Regions from separate parts of the Janthinobacterium sp. PSPC1-1 genome, predicted to be linked through region 1. Evidence: predicted binding sites of a transcription regulator. Region 1 holds the regulator's gene; the other holds the start of a gene.
The links. Region 1 encodes FNR, which switches genes on or off when oxygen is low (the NO sensors DNR and NnrR bind a similar motif). Its sites were predicted from a motif close to TTGATNNNNATCAA; they were not measured.
Positions count from the first base shown of each region.

Region 2: the regulator FNR is predicted to act here: its motif matches at 5,953-5,966, upstream of ACP7EG_RS01595 (universal stress protein).

Region 1 covers NZ_JAFCWP010000002.1:60,925-68,332, reverse strand. The annotation lists gene ACP7EG_RS07835 (response regulator) at 1-805, opposite strand, end outside; gene fnr (fumarate/nitrate reduction transcriptional regulator Fnr) at 1,045-1,803, shown strand; gene ACP7EG_RS07825 (FixH family protein) at 1,930-2,454, opposite strand; gene ccoG (cytochrome c oxidase accessory protein CcoG) at 2,601-3,983, opposite strand; gene ccoP (cytochrome-c oxidase, cbb3-type subunit III) at 3,988-4,908, opposite strand; gene ACP7EG_RS07810 (cbb3-type cytochrome oxidase subunit 3) at 4,901-5,101, opposite strand; gene ccoO (cytochrome-c oxidase, cbb3-type subunit II) at 5,103-5,717, opposite strand; gene ccoN (cytochrome-c oxidase, cbb3-type subunit I) at 5,733-7,160, opposite strand; gene ccoS (cbb3-type cytochrome oxidase assembly protein CcoS) at 7,392-7,408, opposite strand, start outside.
Region 2 covers NZ_JAFCWP010000001.1:356,623-364,030, reverse strand. The annotation lists gene leuB (3-isopropylmalate dehydrogenase) at 1-269, opposite strand, end outside; gene leuD (3-isopropylmalate dehydratase small subunit) at 281-928, opposite strand; gene ACP7EG_RS01615 (lipoprotein) at 980-1,102, opposite strand; gene leuC (3-isopropylmalate dehydratase large subunit) at 1,171-2,574, opposite strand; gene ACP7EG_RS01605 (chemotaxis protein CheA) at 2,850-4,730, opposite strand; gene ACP7EG_RS01600 (protein phosphatase CheZ) at 4,730-5,581, opposite strand; gene ACP7EG_RS01595 (universal stress protein) at 6,048-6,515, shown strand; gene ACP7EG_RS01590 (response regulator) at 6,675-7,319, shown strand.

The DNA.
Region 1 (7,408 bases):
CGGCCAGCAGCCAGTTCACCGATTTCAGGCGCTTGAAGCTGTTGACGGCCGTGATGCCGCGGCTGTTGGTGCTGACCATGCTGCCTTCGCCATCGTTCTTCAGCAACTGGGTCGTCGTCAGGTTGGCGTTCGGCTGGCGCGGCTGCAGCAAGCGGCTGGTATCGGGGTGCAGCACATAGCGCGGCACGGCGCCGCGCGTGAGGATGAAGTAATAGCCGCTCTTGCCGATCTTTTCCGAGCGCAGGCGTCCCAACAGGTTGTCCTTGTACAGGCGCAGCACACCGATCACCACGCCGGCCACCTGGCCATCGGCCGTGAGCACGGGCGCCACCATCTGCACGATGGGCATGCCGCTCGACTTGCCCAGCATCGGCTCGGTGATCATGGGCTGGCGCGTGCGCAGGACGGTCTGGAAATACTCGCGCTCGGCGACGTTGATGCCGGCGCGCCCCGCCACTTCCGGCATGTCGGCCACGACGGCGCCTTGCGCATCGAGCACCAGCACGTCGTCGAACAGTACCAGCATCGAGCGGCGCGCATAGTATTCGCGCAATTGGGCTGGCTGGGCGATCAATTCCGGCGGCTGCTGCCTGGCCGTCAGCGTGACGATCTGCAGCAGCATGCCCAGCTTGTCGTCGAGTTCGGCAGCGGTGCGGGTGATCAGGGCAGACTGCTGGCTCAGCAGTACTCGGGTGAAGTCGGCGCGCATGTGCTGCACCTGTATCATGGTGACCAGCGCGATCATGGCGATCGAGGTCAGGCTGGTGGCCAGCGCGACTTTTGCTTTGATGCCGAGAGGCTTCATGATTTCCTTTTCAGTACCGGGCGGTACAGGCGGCAGCTAATGCTGTCGGGAATTTTCCTATCAATACATCAACTTGGCAAGCGGCGCCGCGCAAATTGCCTTTCCCACATGGGCTTTTAATGATGTTGCCATATAATCAAGGTTAGAACGTCGTTTATTCAGCGGAAATGCGGTGAAATTGGCACACGGCAACCCTGTATGCAGTAAACTCGTTATTGCATTTTCTAAAAGGTACCGACATGACTGAAGCGCTACTCACTCCCACCATGCCCACAGTGACCGTGGAAGCGTTGCGTGCGCGATGCTCGACCTGCAGCATGCATCAATTGTGCCTGCCGATGGGCCTCGATGTGGGCGACATGGACAGGCTGGACCAGATCATCGGCCGCCGCCGCAAGATCGTGCGCGGTGCCTCGCTGTTCCGCATCGGCGACTCGTTCCAGAATCTGTACGCGATCCGCCTGGGGCACTTCAAGACGTACCAGATCAATCCGGGCGGTGAAGAGCAGGTGACGGGTTTCCAGATGGCTGGCGAACTGCTGGGCATGGACGCCATCAGCGCCGACCGCCACCACTGTAATGCGGTGGCGCTGGAAGACAGCGAAGTGTGTGAAATTCCGTTTTCCAGCCTGGAACAGTTGCTGGGCAATATGCCGACCCTGCTGCGCCATTTCCATCGCATGATGAGCCAGGAAATCACGCGCGAGCAAAGCGTCATGCTGTTGCTGGGCAATATGCAGGCGACCCAGCGTTTTGCCGCCTTTATCGTCAACCTGGCCTCGCGCTATGAAGCGCGCGGCTATTCGGCTAGCAAATTTCAGCTGCGCATGTCGCGCGAGGAAATCGGCAATTACCTGGGGCTGACCATCGAGAGCGTCAGCCGTTTATTGTCGAAATTCAAGAAGGAAGGCTGGCTGCGCGTCTCCAACCGCGAGATCGAGATTTTGCAGCCCGCCAAGTTGAAAGCCATTACAGCCGGCACGGACGTCTGCAAATAACAGCACCGTCAAAACCTACTGCGCGTCGCGCTTTGCGGCCTGCGATGCTCGCTGTGCTCTAGCACAGCTGCGCTTCTTAGCCACAAATCACTGCCGCTCGCTACGGTTTTTTCCCGGCGCTGTACGTTATAGCTCTTCATCCGCATGCAGCGCGATGCTGCGCTGCAGCGGCCAGGTCCAGATGCCGGACAGGCGCCACTCGCGTTTGTCGTTTTCCACCAGTACTTGCCAGCGGCTGCGCTCGAGCATCGGCAGCGCCACGGAAAAATTGCCCGCCGCATCGGGCTGCACCAGCAGCTTGATATCCTTTTCCGGCAAGGTCGCATGCGCCAGATGCAGCTGCAGCGGACCCTGGTAAGCCTTGCCGAAGCTGTGCACGGAACCACTCAGGCGCGCCTGTGCCACATCATAGGACAGGCTGGTATCCATCGCCAGGTCGCTGGCGATCGTGTCGCGCTTCAAATCCTGGTTGATCGCCTTGCCCTGCTTGTAATAGTCGCCCACCACCAGCGCATCAGGCTGCGTAAACGCGATATAGCCCATGAAGCTGCCGACGACCACGGACAGGCCGGGACCGATCATCAGCAGCCATGGCCAGCGATGCTTGTACCACGGGGCAACGGGGGCTTGCAGCTTGAGACTGTCGGACATTTTGTTCTCCTTGGGGTCAGACCCTTTGGGTCTGACCCCAGCTTTTGCTTCTGGGTTGAAAATAAAGTAAAGCTAACGCATGTTTGATGCTACCCCTACGGCGAAATACCGGGGTCGGACCCAGAGGGTCCGACCCCGAATCAACATCACCGCGGCACGATGAATACCGCGCTTTCACGCACATGCAACGATGGGTTGTCCAGCGATTGTAGCTCGACTGCAATCTTGTTCGAACCCTTCTCGCCCACGCCATGCGGCACGCGCAGGCGGATCGGCCAACCCAGCGTTTCTGTCGGCTGCAAGGTCACCTCTTCGCGCGTCAGCAAGGTCAGACCCGGCAAGCCGGAAGCGCTGATTTTAAAATGCTGGATTTGCTCCGAGGTGTTCATGATCTGCAAGCGGTAGACGTTTTCGATCATGCCGTCTTCCACTTCGCGTCCCATCGAACCGCGGTCGCGGATGACGTCCATTTTCAGGGGCGTGCGCAGCGCCAGCGAGGTACACACGGCGATGATGATCAGGGCCAGGATGGAAGTGTAGATCAGCACGCGCGGGCGCATGGCGCGCTGGCGGATCTGCTTCGAATTGAAGTTGTTTTCCATCGCATGGTCGGTACTGTAGCGTACCAGTCCCCGCGGCCGGTCGACCTTGTCCATCACGGTATTGCAGGCATCGACGCAGGCGGCGCAGCCGATGCATTCATACTGCAGGCCGTTGCGGATATCGATGCCGGTCGGACACACTTGCACGCACAGGGTGCAGTCGATGCAGTCGCCCAGCTTGTCGTTGTTGCCGGCCTTCTTGCTGATGGCGCCACGCGGTTCGCCGCGCTTGGCATCGTAGGTGATGATCAGGGTGTCCTGGTCGAACATGGCGCTCTGGAAGCGCGCGTAGGGGCACATGTATTTGCACACCTGCTCGCGCAGCCAGCCCGCGTTGCCGTAGGTTGCCAGGCTGTAGAACAAGACCCAGAACCATTCCCAGGGACCGAAATTGAGGGTGGTCACCTCGCGCGCCAGTTCCTTGATCGGCGTGAAATAGCCGACAAAGGTAAAGCCCGTCCACAGGGCGATGGCGCCCCATGCCAGGTGCTTGGCCGTCTTCTTGAAGGCCTTGCGCACGGAGGGTCCCTGCTTGTCGAGGGCCATGCGCGCGCTGCGCGTGCCCTCGATGCGGCGTTCGACCCACAGGAAGATTTCCGTGTATACCGTTTGCGGGCAAGAGAACCCGCACCACACCCGCCCGGCGATGGCCGTGACGAGAAACAACAAATACGCACAGATGATCAGCAGGGCCGCCAGATAGATGAAATCCTGGGGCCACAGCACGACGCCGAAAATGTAGAACTTGCGCGTGGTCAAATCGAACAGCAGGGCTTGCCTGCCATTCCAGGTCAACCACGGCAAGCCGTAGAACGCCAGCTGGGTAAGCCATACGCATACCCATCGCCAGGTAGCGTAGCGTCCTTTGGCCTCGCGAGGGTAGATCTGCTCGCGGGCCGCATACATCTTGATGACTTGAGGTTCCATTACATCATTTCACGGGCGTCTGTGGATTCGACAGGCTCCAGACATACGCCGACAGCACGTGGACCTTGGACTCGCCGAGGAAATCGCTGAAGGCCGGCATGGTGTTGCTGCGTCCCTTGCGTACGGTTTCCATGATGGTATCAGCACTGCCGCCGTACAGCCAGATCTTGTCCGTCAGGTTAGGCGAACCGAGCATCTGATTGCCCTTCGCATCGGCGCCATGACAGGCCATGCAGGCGCCGAACTTGGCTTTGCCCAGCACGGATTTGACGGGGTCCGAGGTGGAACCGGACAGGCTCAGCACATAATGGGCCACGTTCTCGACATCCTTTTCGGAGCCCAGGGCGGCACCCATCGGTGGCATCTGCCCATTGCGGCCATGCAGGATGGTGGTCTTGATGATGTCGGGTTCACCGCCATACAGCCAGTCCTTGTCGGTCAGGTTGGGGAAGCCCTTGTTGCCGCGCGCATCCGAACCGTGGCATTGCGCGCAGTAGGTCAGGAACAAACGCTGGCCGATGGCCAGTGCCTGCGGATCGGCGGCCACCGTCTTCAAGTCCTGGCTCAGGTACTTGTTGAACAGGGGACCGTAGTCGGCTTCCGCCTTCTTCAGCTCTTCCTCGTACTGGCCCGTCGATTTCCAGCCCAGGCTGCCGGCATAGGTGCCCAGGCCCGGGTACAGGAACAGATACGCCAGGGCGAAGACGATGGTGATGTAGAACAACCACATCCACCAGCGCGGCATCGGCGTGTTGAGTTCCTTCAAGTCCTCGTCCCAGACGTGGCCCGTGGTGCCGTCGGCAGGCGCGCCTTCGACCACTTTGATTTTCGACTGCGAGTACAGCAGCACGCCGCAGCCGATGATGCCCAGCAGGGACAGCACGACGATGTAGATATTCCAGAAGCCATTGGTAAAATCAGCCATGGTTGCGCTCCCCTTGTGCCGGTGCGGCATCGGCCGCGTAGTCGAGCGCCTCGTCGTCGAACGGCAGGCGCGCCGCCGCGTCGAAGTCGCTATTGCTGCGGCTGAACGTCCACCACAGGATGCCTACGAACGTCGTAAAGGAAACCACCGTCATGACGCTGCTGGCGCTGTCAAACAGGTTCTCGATTGCCATGCTAATTCCTTGTTTTGATTAATGTACCGAGGCCTTGCAGATAGGCGACCAGGGCGTCTTCTTCCGTCTTGTCCTGCAGCTGCGCCGGGCCGGCGGTGATTTCCGCATCGCTGTACGGCTGGCCCAGGCGTTGCAGGGCGCGCATCTTCGGCATGATGTCGTCAGGCACCAGCTTGGTCTTCGCCAGCCATGGGTAGGCCGGCATGTTCGACTCGGGCACCACGTCGCGCGGGTTGTTCAAGTGCGTGCGATGCCATTCATCGCTGTAGCGGGCGCCCACGCGGGCCAGATCCGGCCCCGTGCGCTTGGAACCCCACTGGAACGGACGGTCGTAGACGAACTCGCCAGCGACCGAATAGTGGCCATAGCGTTCCGTTTCCGCGCGCAGCGGACGTACCATCTGCGAGTGGCAGTTGTAGCAGCCTTCGCGCACGTAAATGTCGCGGCCCGCCAGGCGCAGCGGCGAATACGGCTTCAGGCCGGCGACCGGTTCCGTCGTGCTCTTCTGGAAGAACAGGGGAATGATCTCGACGGCGCCGCCGATGCTGATCACTACCGTGACCAGGGCGATCAGCAGCCAGGGGTTTCTCTCAATCCATGCATGTGAAAATTTCATTTGCTTTTGCTCCTATCAGGCGTGCGCCGCGTTCAGTTCCGGAATGCGGGCGACGGGGAGTTTGCTGCCGCGCAAGGTCATCCAGGTGTTGTAGCCCATGATGCACATACCCGACAGGTACAGCAGGCCACCGGCCACGCGCACCACGTAGTACGGATACGTTGCTTTCACGCTCTCGACAAAGGTGTAGGTCAGGGTGCCGTCCGGATTGACCGCACGCCACATCAGGCCCTGCATCACGCCGGCGATCCACATTGCGGCGATGTACAGCACGATGCCGATGGTGGCCACCCAGAAGTGCACATCGACCAAACGCGTGCTGTGCATCTGCGTGCGGCCCGCCAGGCGTGGCAACAGATAGTAGATCGAACCCATGGTGATGAAGCCCACCCAGCCCAGGGCGCCCGCATGCACGTGTGCAACGGTCCAGTCGGTGTAGTGCGACAGCGAGTTGATGGTCTTGATCGACATCATCGGACCTTCGAAGGTGGCGATACCGTAGAACGACAGCGAGACGATCATGAATTTCAGGATCGGATCGGTGCGCAGCTTGTGCCAGGCGCCCGACAGGGTCATGATGCCGTTGATCATGCCGCCCCAGCTTGGTGCCAGCAGGACCAGCGAGAAGACCATGCCGATCGATTGCGTCCAGTCAGGCAATGCCGTGTAGTGCAGGTGATGCGGGCCCGCCCACATGTAGGTGAAGATCAGCGCCCAGAAGTGGACGATGGACAGGCGGTACGAGTACACGGGGCGCTCGGCCTGTTTCGGGATGAAGTAGTAGACCATGCCCAAGTAGCCGGCGGTCAGGATGAAACCCACCGCGTTATGGCCGTACCACCACTGGATCATGGCGTCCTGTACGCCCGCATAGGCGGAATACGACTTGGTGAACGAGGCTGGCATGACGGCGCCATTGACCACGTGCAAAATCGTCACGGCCAGAATGTAGGCGCCGAAGAACCAGTTGGCCACGTAGATATGCTTGACCTTGCGCTTGATCAGTGTGCCGAAGAACACGATGGCGTAGGCGATCCAGACGACGGCGATGAGGATGGCGATAGGCCATTCCAGCTCGGCGTATTCCTTGCCGCGTGTCAGGCCCATGGGCAGGGTGACGACCGCGCACAGGATCACAGCTTGCCAGCCCCAGAAGGTGAAGGCGGCCAGTTTGTCGGAAAACAGGCGCACCTGGCAGGTGCGTTGTACAACGTAGTACGAGGTGGCGAACAGGCCGCAGATGCCGAAGGCGAAAATTACCGCATTCGTGTGCAGCGGACGCAAGCGTCCGTATGTCAGCCATGGTATGTCGAGGTTCAGGGCAGGCCAGGCCAACTGAGCGGCGATGATAACGCCAACCAGCATGCCGATGATGCCCCATACCACAGTAGCGACCGCGAATTGCTTCACGATCTTGTAGTTATAGTTCAGCGATTGATCCACAAAGACTCTCCCTGGAATTACTATTTATGATGGTGGCCAGAGAGTAAGTGTTTGACCGCGAAAAAACTTTGATGTGGATCAAAATTCCCCGGATGAAATAAGCGTAGCGAACTGGCATCGAAATAAAGCGATATTTCGGTCAAAAAAGCCATGCAAGATCCCTGCAATCAGAGGGGATGTGGGGCAGGCGCGCCGGCCGTGGCGTACGGGACGCCGGCCGGGCTGGAGGGGTCAGGGATGCGGGTCGC
Region 2 (7,408 bases), on a different contig from region 1:
CGCAAGCCCAGAATCGCCTGCTCCGGGCGGAACTGGCGCTCCAGATTATCGTATTGGTAGTCGCCCACGGCGCCGAACAGCACGGCATCGGCCGCTTTCGCCAGCGCCAGGGTGGCTTCCGGCAGCGGGTGGCCATGGGCCGCATAGCCGGCGCCGCCTACGGGCGCCGTTTCCAGCTCGAACGATTCGCCCAGCACGTTCAACACCTTGACGGCTTGCGCGACGATTTCAGGACCGATGCCGTCGCCGGGTAAGATTGCAATTTTCATATTTTTATCGATTAGATGACGTTGGCCAGCCAAGGCTGATTGTTCAAATGACGCTCTTCGAAGGCGCGGATATCGTCCGCATGGCGCAGAGTCAGGCCGATATCATCGAGGCCATTCATCAGGCAATATTTGCGGAAGGCATCGATCTCGAACGGGTATGAGACGGAACCATTGCTGGTGCGCACGCACTGCTGCTCCAGGTCCACCACCAGCTTGTAGCCGGGGAAGGCCTTGACTTCATTGAACAGGTGCTCGACCTGGCTTTCCGACAGCACGATGGGCAGCAAGCCGTTCTTGTAGCAGTTGTTGAAGAAGATGTCGGCAAACGAGGGCGCGATGATGGCGCGGAAGCCATACTGATCCAGCGCCCACGGCGCGTGCTCGCGCGAGGAGCCGCAGCCAAAGTTCTTGCGCGTCAGCAAGATGGAAGCGCCCTGGTAGCGCGCCTCGTTGAGCACGAACTCGGGGTTCAGCGGGCGGCGGCTGTTGTCCTGGCCCGGTTCGCCATGGTCGAGATAGCGCCATTCGTCGAACAGGTTGGGGCCGAAACCGCTGCGGTGGATCGATTTCAGGAATTGCTTCGGGATAATCGCGTCGGTGTCGACGTTGGCGCGGTCCAGCGGGGCGACCAGGCCTTCGTAAATCGTAAATTTATCCATGCTGTCTCTACTCGGTAGGACGAGCGGCGCTATGCGCCGGCACGTCACGGTTTATTTTCCGCCGGCGCCAGTGACGACCTGGCCGACTTTCTGCACATCGCGGCCGATGCCGGAGACGGTGTTGCAGCCGGACAAGATGACGGTGGCGATGAGGAGGGCGAAGAGTTTTTTCATGATGATTTCTTGATAGTAAGTAAGGGACCGGAAACGCTAGTGTACGCCAGCGGCGCCAGTCCCAGCCCTCATCGCAAAGCCCGCACGTCGACAAAGTGGCCGGCGATACCCGCCGCCGCCGCCATCGCGGGCGACACCAGATGGGTACGGCCGCCCTGCCCTTGCCGGCCTTCGAAGTTGCGGTTCGAGGTCGAGGCGCAGCGCTCGCCCGGTTCCAGACGGTCCGCATTCATGGCCAGGCACATCGAGCAGCCCGGCTCGCGCCACTCGAAACCGGCATCCTTGAAGATGCGATCCAGGCCTTCGCGCTCGGCCTGGTCCTTGACGAGACCGGAACCGGGCACCACCAGTGCCAGGGTGACGTTCGAAGCGCGGTACTTGCCGCGCACCACGGCAGCGGCCGCGCGCAAGTCTTCGATGCGCGAATTGGTGCAGGAACCGATGAAGACCTTGTCGATGCGGATGTCTTCGATGGCGGTATTCGGTTTCAGGGCCATGTAGACCAGCGCCTTTTCCATCGCATCGCGCTTGACGCTGTCTTTTTCCTGGTCAGGATCGGGCACGCGGCCATCGATACCGACCACCATCTCGGGCGATGTGCCCCAGGTCACTTGCGGCACGATGTCTTGCGCGTTGAGGGTGACGACCAGGTCGAAGCGGGCGCCCGGGTCCGAATGCAGGGTGCGCCAATAGGCCACGGCGCGTTCCCAGTGCGGACCGGCCGGCGAAAACGGACGGCCCTTGACGTAATTGATGGTGGTGTCGTCCACGCCGATGATGCCGGCGCGCGCGCCCGCCTCGATGGCCATGTTGCACACCGTCATGCGGCCTTCCATCGACAAGGCGCGGATGGCCGCGCCGCCGAACTCGATACAGTAGCCGGTGCCGCCGGCCGTGCCGATCTTGCCGATGATGGCCAGCACGATATCCTTGGCCGTCACGCCGACCGGCAAGGCGCCGTCGACTTGCACCAGCATGGATTTGGATTTCTTTTGCAGCAAGGTTTGCGTGGCCAGCACGTGCTCCACTTCCGACGTGCCGATGCCGTGCGCCAGCGCGCCGAAGGCGCCGTGCGTGGACGTGTGCGAATCGCCGCACACGACCGTCATGCCAGGCAGGGTAGCGCCCTGTTCAGGGCCGATCACGTGCACGATACCCTGGCGCTTGTCGTTCATGTTGAAGTAGGTCAAGCCGTAGTGCTTGGCGTTCTTGTCCAGCGTTTCCACCTGCAGGCGCGAGACCGGATCGGCAATGCCGTCGATGCGGCTGGTGGTGGGCACGTTATGGTCGGCCACGGCCAGGTTGGCGGAAATGCGCCACGGCTGGCGGCCCGCCACGCTGAGCCCATCGAAGGCTTGCGGGCTGGTGACTTCGTGCAGCAGGTGCCGGTCGATGTACAAAATTGTCGTGCCATCATCTTCGGCCCGAACAACGTGGGATTCCCAGAGTTTGTCGTAAAGCGTCTTCATCATGATTTATGCAGCGTTGCCACAGCCTGTTTAAGTGATCTGTCGTACTGATCGAAGGGATCGGCAATGATTATGCCATATATTGTGCAATGCAGAAGCAAAAGCCGCCCCAGCGTGGGATGGACGATACAAAATTCGGCCTTCCTTGCGGATATGGTTAAAAAATTGCTGATGCGAAAATCCGCCAAAATGCCGGCGGGGTGAATAAAAATCGAAAAAATCGAAAAAAAAGCCCGCTGCAGAGGTCTGCAGCGGGCTTGGTATGCTTACCGGTGTTTCTAGGCAGCCATGCGCACACTTCCCCTGCAACCATCCATCAGGAACGATAGGCCCACGACCAGCACCAGCTCGCCCTCGGCCGAGCGGGCGGTACCGGTAATGCCTTCCACGGTGATGGCCGTCATCGGCTTGATCACCAGGTCGGCCGTACCATCGACGGCTGCCACGGCGAGAATGTACGGCTGTGGCGCAGCGACAACAATGCCCACGCGCTCGCTGCACGCTTCGTAACCCAGGGCGCCGGCCAGTGAACGCACGGGCAACGGACGGCCCTGGTCTTTCAGCACGGGCGCGCCGCCCACTTCCATGAAGGTTTCCGGCAATTCGACGACGCGCTGCACCACCGCCATCGGCAGCGCCAGCGCGGCGCCCGAGGTGGACACCAGCATGGTCGGCACGATGGACAGCTCAATCGGCAGGCGGATGGCAAACTTGGTGCCCTTGCCCAGCGTCGACTCGATGTGGATGGCGCCGCGATTTTTCTCCACGGCCGTCTTGACCACGTCCATGCCCACGCCGCGTCCGGAGACGCTGGAAGCGACTTCCTTGGTCGAGAAGCCCGGCAGGAACACCAACTGGAAGCATTCGTCGTTGCTCAATTGCGCGTTTTCGCTGATCAAGCCCTTTTGCTGGGCCTTGCTGCGCAGGAAGGCCGGGTCCATGCCCTTGCCATCATCCTGCAGCACGATCATGACACTGTTCGCTTCCTGCCAGGCCTTCAGTGAAATATACGATTTGGCGGGCTTGCCGGCGGCCAGGCGCGCTTCCGGCGATTCGACGCCATGGTCGAGCGAATTGCGCAGCATGTGCACCAGCGGATCGTACAGGCTGTCGACCACCACGCGGTCGACTTCCGTCTCCGCGCCTTCGATGGTCAGCTCAACATCCTTGCCCAGGTCTTTCGCCAGTTCGCGCACCAGGCGCGGGAACTTTTGGAACAGGCGGCCCACGGGCTGCATGCGCGTGGCCAGCGTGGCCCGCTGCAGTTCCGTCGAGTAGCGCGACGCGCGTTCCAGGGTTTCCGCCAGGGTCGCCATCAGGGTGGCGGCCTGGCCTTCGAATTTGAATTGCAGCAAGCGTTCGAGCAGCACGGCAGCCTGGTTGGCAGCCTGCACCGACTCGCCGGCCACTTCCAGCAGCGCGTCGAGCTTGACGGCGTCGACGCGGATACTGTCTTCCTTGACGGGCGCGGCATGGCGCACTTCCGGACGCTCGTCGCGGCGTTCCGCGCCATCCCAGGCCTTGGCGGCCGGCTTGGCAGCGGCTGCAGCGGCGGGCGCGGCGGCCACGGCGGCAGGCACAGCGGCGACGGCGGAGGCCGCTGCGGCAGCGATCTGGCTGCCCGCCGGCACGACGGCGTTATACATGCCTTCCCAGTCCAGGCCATCGGCGCTGGCGCTGGAAACAGCGGCGGCTGGCGCCGCCACGACCACCTCGGCAACCACCACGGCGACTTCCGCCACCACGGGGGCGGCCGGCGCGTGTGCGTCCATGCCCTTGCCTTCGATGGCGTTCGTCAGAATGTGTTCCAGCTCTTCCGGCATGGCCGGCAAGCTTTCCGGCGCGGCACCGTTGGCCAGTTCCGTCAGCTGGTCGGCGACGAAGCCGGACGCTTGCAGCGCCGCCTCGATGGCGATCGGGGTCACCGGCGCGGCGCCCGTGCGCAGTGCGTCGAACAGGTTTTCCGTCAGATGGCAGGCCGCCACCAGTGCGGGCAGGCCCATGAAGCCGGCGCCACCCTTGATGGTGTGGAAGGAACGAAACACGGCATTCAGTGTTTCCTTGTTGTCAGGATCACGCTCGAGGCGCAATAAGTGCTCTTCAACATTAACCGCAAGATCCATCGCCTCAACGACGAAATCCTTGAGCATATCGTCCATTAGAATCCCAAATCCGCAAGAAGGTCGTCTACATTATCCTGGTCCAGCGCCACCGACGGCACAGACGGGCCCTGCATCAGCGGCACCGGCTTTTGCGCCAGTTTTTCGCGCACTTCGGCCGGCGCGTTGTCGCGCAGCAGCTGGGCAAGCTCGTGCTCCACCGTCTTGGTGATGTTGACCACTTTTTTGATCAGCTGGCCCGTGATGTCCTGGAAGTCCTGCGCCATCATGATTTCCAGCAAGCGCGCTTTTTCCGCTTCCGTTGCCTCGGCAACGGCTTGCGCGAACTGGCGCGAATCGCCGGCCAGGGCCTTGAACTCTTCCAGGCTCAGCTTGCCATCGAACAGCGCCGTCCAGCGGCTGTCCATGTCCTTGGCTTTCTTCGACAGCACATCTTGCGCCGGCATGCCTTCGTCGAGCGTATTCAGGACCTTGTTGGCGGCCTGTTCCGTCAGGGTGGCGACATATTCCAGGCGGTCCTGCGCGTCGACGATCTGCGACGACGCTTCCGTCAACGCCTTGTCGTAGCCCAGTTCGCGCAGCGAATCGTGGAGCAGGCGCACGATGCCGCCCAGGCGTTCGAACATCGGCTTGTCGGACTGGTCGACAGGATCGGCCGCTTCGCCGGGCACGCCTGCGGCAGCTGCGGGCGGCGCTTCCGGCGCGGCGGCGACTGGCGCGGCGGCTGGCGGCACGGCGGCGCTGGCCGACACGGAGTCGAACAGCGCGTCAAAATCGTCGTCCGCGATCACGGCTGCGGGCGCTGCGGCAGGCGCGGGCTTGGGAGCGGCCGCACTTTGCGCAGATACTTCATCGAATAATGCATCGAAATCATCAGCGGCGTTGGTCATATCCCTGCTTCTCCATAATTTGTCAAAATTCCGCCTGAACTGTGCGTTTTACAGACTGATACCCACAATTTCTCGATTAAGATGATTTGAGGCAATACCGCTGCGATGGTGCGAGTGTAGCAGGGCGCCGCCCTGTTGGTAAATCTCAAAACGCGCTTCCTGGTGTAAAGCTGGCCCACAAGAGCTTTTCCGTGAGGAAATAAGTGTTCCTGCTGTTGTATTTTGAAATACTACCATTGGCATGGGTGCAAGAGCACGCGGCGCACAAGAAATCCTGCTTGCGGGCGCCTGCGCAACAGTGTCCATGGCCATCGTTGCGGCTAAAACACGATCTTTCTGCCAATGTTGTCTATACTAAAGGTGCAATAGTATTGATAATTATCAAGTCTTTACATGAATACCATGCTGCTGCCACGCCTACAATAAGGGGCGTTGCACGCGCTGAGTCACCGCCAAAGGACCTGCCATGTATAAGAAAATTCTGATCGCCACGGACGGCTCCACCGTCTCCAACCTGACGGCCTGTGCCGGCGTTGCCTTTGCCGAACAGATGCAAGCTGACATCCTTGCCGTGTACGTGGCGCCCGAGTACCAGTACCCGGTGTACATCGAAATCATTCCACCCAGCTATCCAAGCGAAGAGGAGTACCGCATCGCCATGCGCAAGGCGGGCGCCGACCACTGGCAGCCCATCCTCGACGCGGCCGCCAAGCGGGGCCTGGAAGCGACGGGCCTGACGGCCTTTTCCGACAGCCCGGCCCTGAAGATCGTGGAAGTGGCGCAATTGCAGCACTGCGACCTGATCTTCATGGGCTCGCATGGCCGCAGCGGCTGGGGGCAATTGCTGCTGGGCAGCGTGACCAACAAGGTGCTGTCGCACTCGAAATTGCCCGTGCTTGTGCATAGGCTGATCAAGGAACCCCCTTCGAAATAAGGGGTCACATGGCCACACAGGCCGCCGCAGCTCATATATCGGGTAAAAGGCAACACTGCGGCCTTTTCAGTTAAAATGACAATGTTTCTCGTTTCTTAACACCTGGCCGGCCGCCACGAAACGGCCAGGACACCTTACACGCTTCCAGATTGCGCGCCTATGATACGTATTGTGATTGCCGACGACCACACCATCATGCGGGAAGGATTGAAACGCATCCTTGACGGCGCGCCGGACATCGACATCGTGGGCGAAGCCATCGACGGCTTTGAGGTACTCAACCACGTGCGCCAGGGCGGCTTCGACCTGTTGCTGCTCGACCTGTCGATGCCGGGCCGCAGCGGCGTCGACCTGATCCGGCAAATCCGCAGCGAAGCGCCCAAGCTGGCCATCCTGATCCTCACCATGCACGAGGAAGAGCAATATGCGGTGCGCGCCATCCGCGCCGGCGCGCAAGGCTATCTGACCAAGGAAAGCGCGGGCACCCAGCTGGTGGGCGCGATCCACAAGGTGGCGTCGGGCCGTCCCTACATCAGCGCAGAGGTGGCAGAGCAGCTCGTGCTCAACATCATGATGCCGAATGAAAGCTTGCTGCACAAACAGCTGTCGGACCGCGAGTTCGAAGTCTTTTCCCTGCTGGTGGCAGGCAAGTCGATCACGGAAATCGCCAACAATCTGCACCTGAGCGTGAAAACCGTGAGTACGCACAAGACGCGCATCATGCAAAAGATGGGCATGAGTTCGCTGTCGGAAATGGTGCAATATGCCGTGGCACACCGCCTGCTATCCCCCTTCAAGACCTAAGCTATCCACGCGCGCGCCCGTAGGAACAATCCTACATCAACTGCCACAGCTCCTACTGCCATATTCAGCCACTGCTGATATTAATTGCA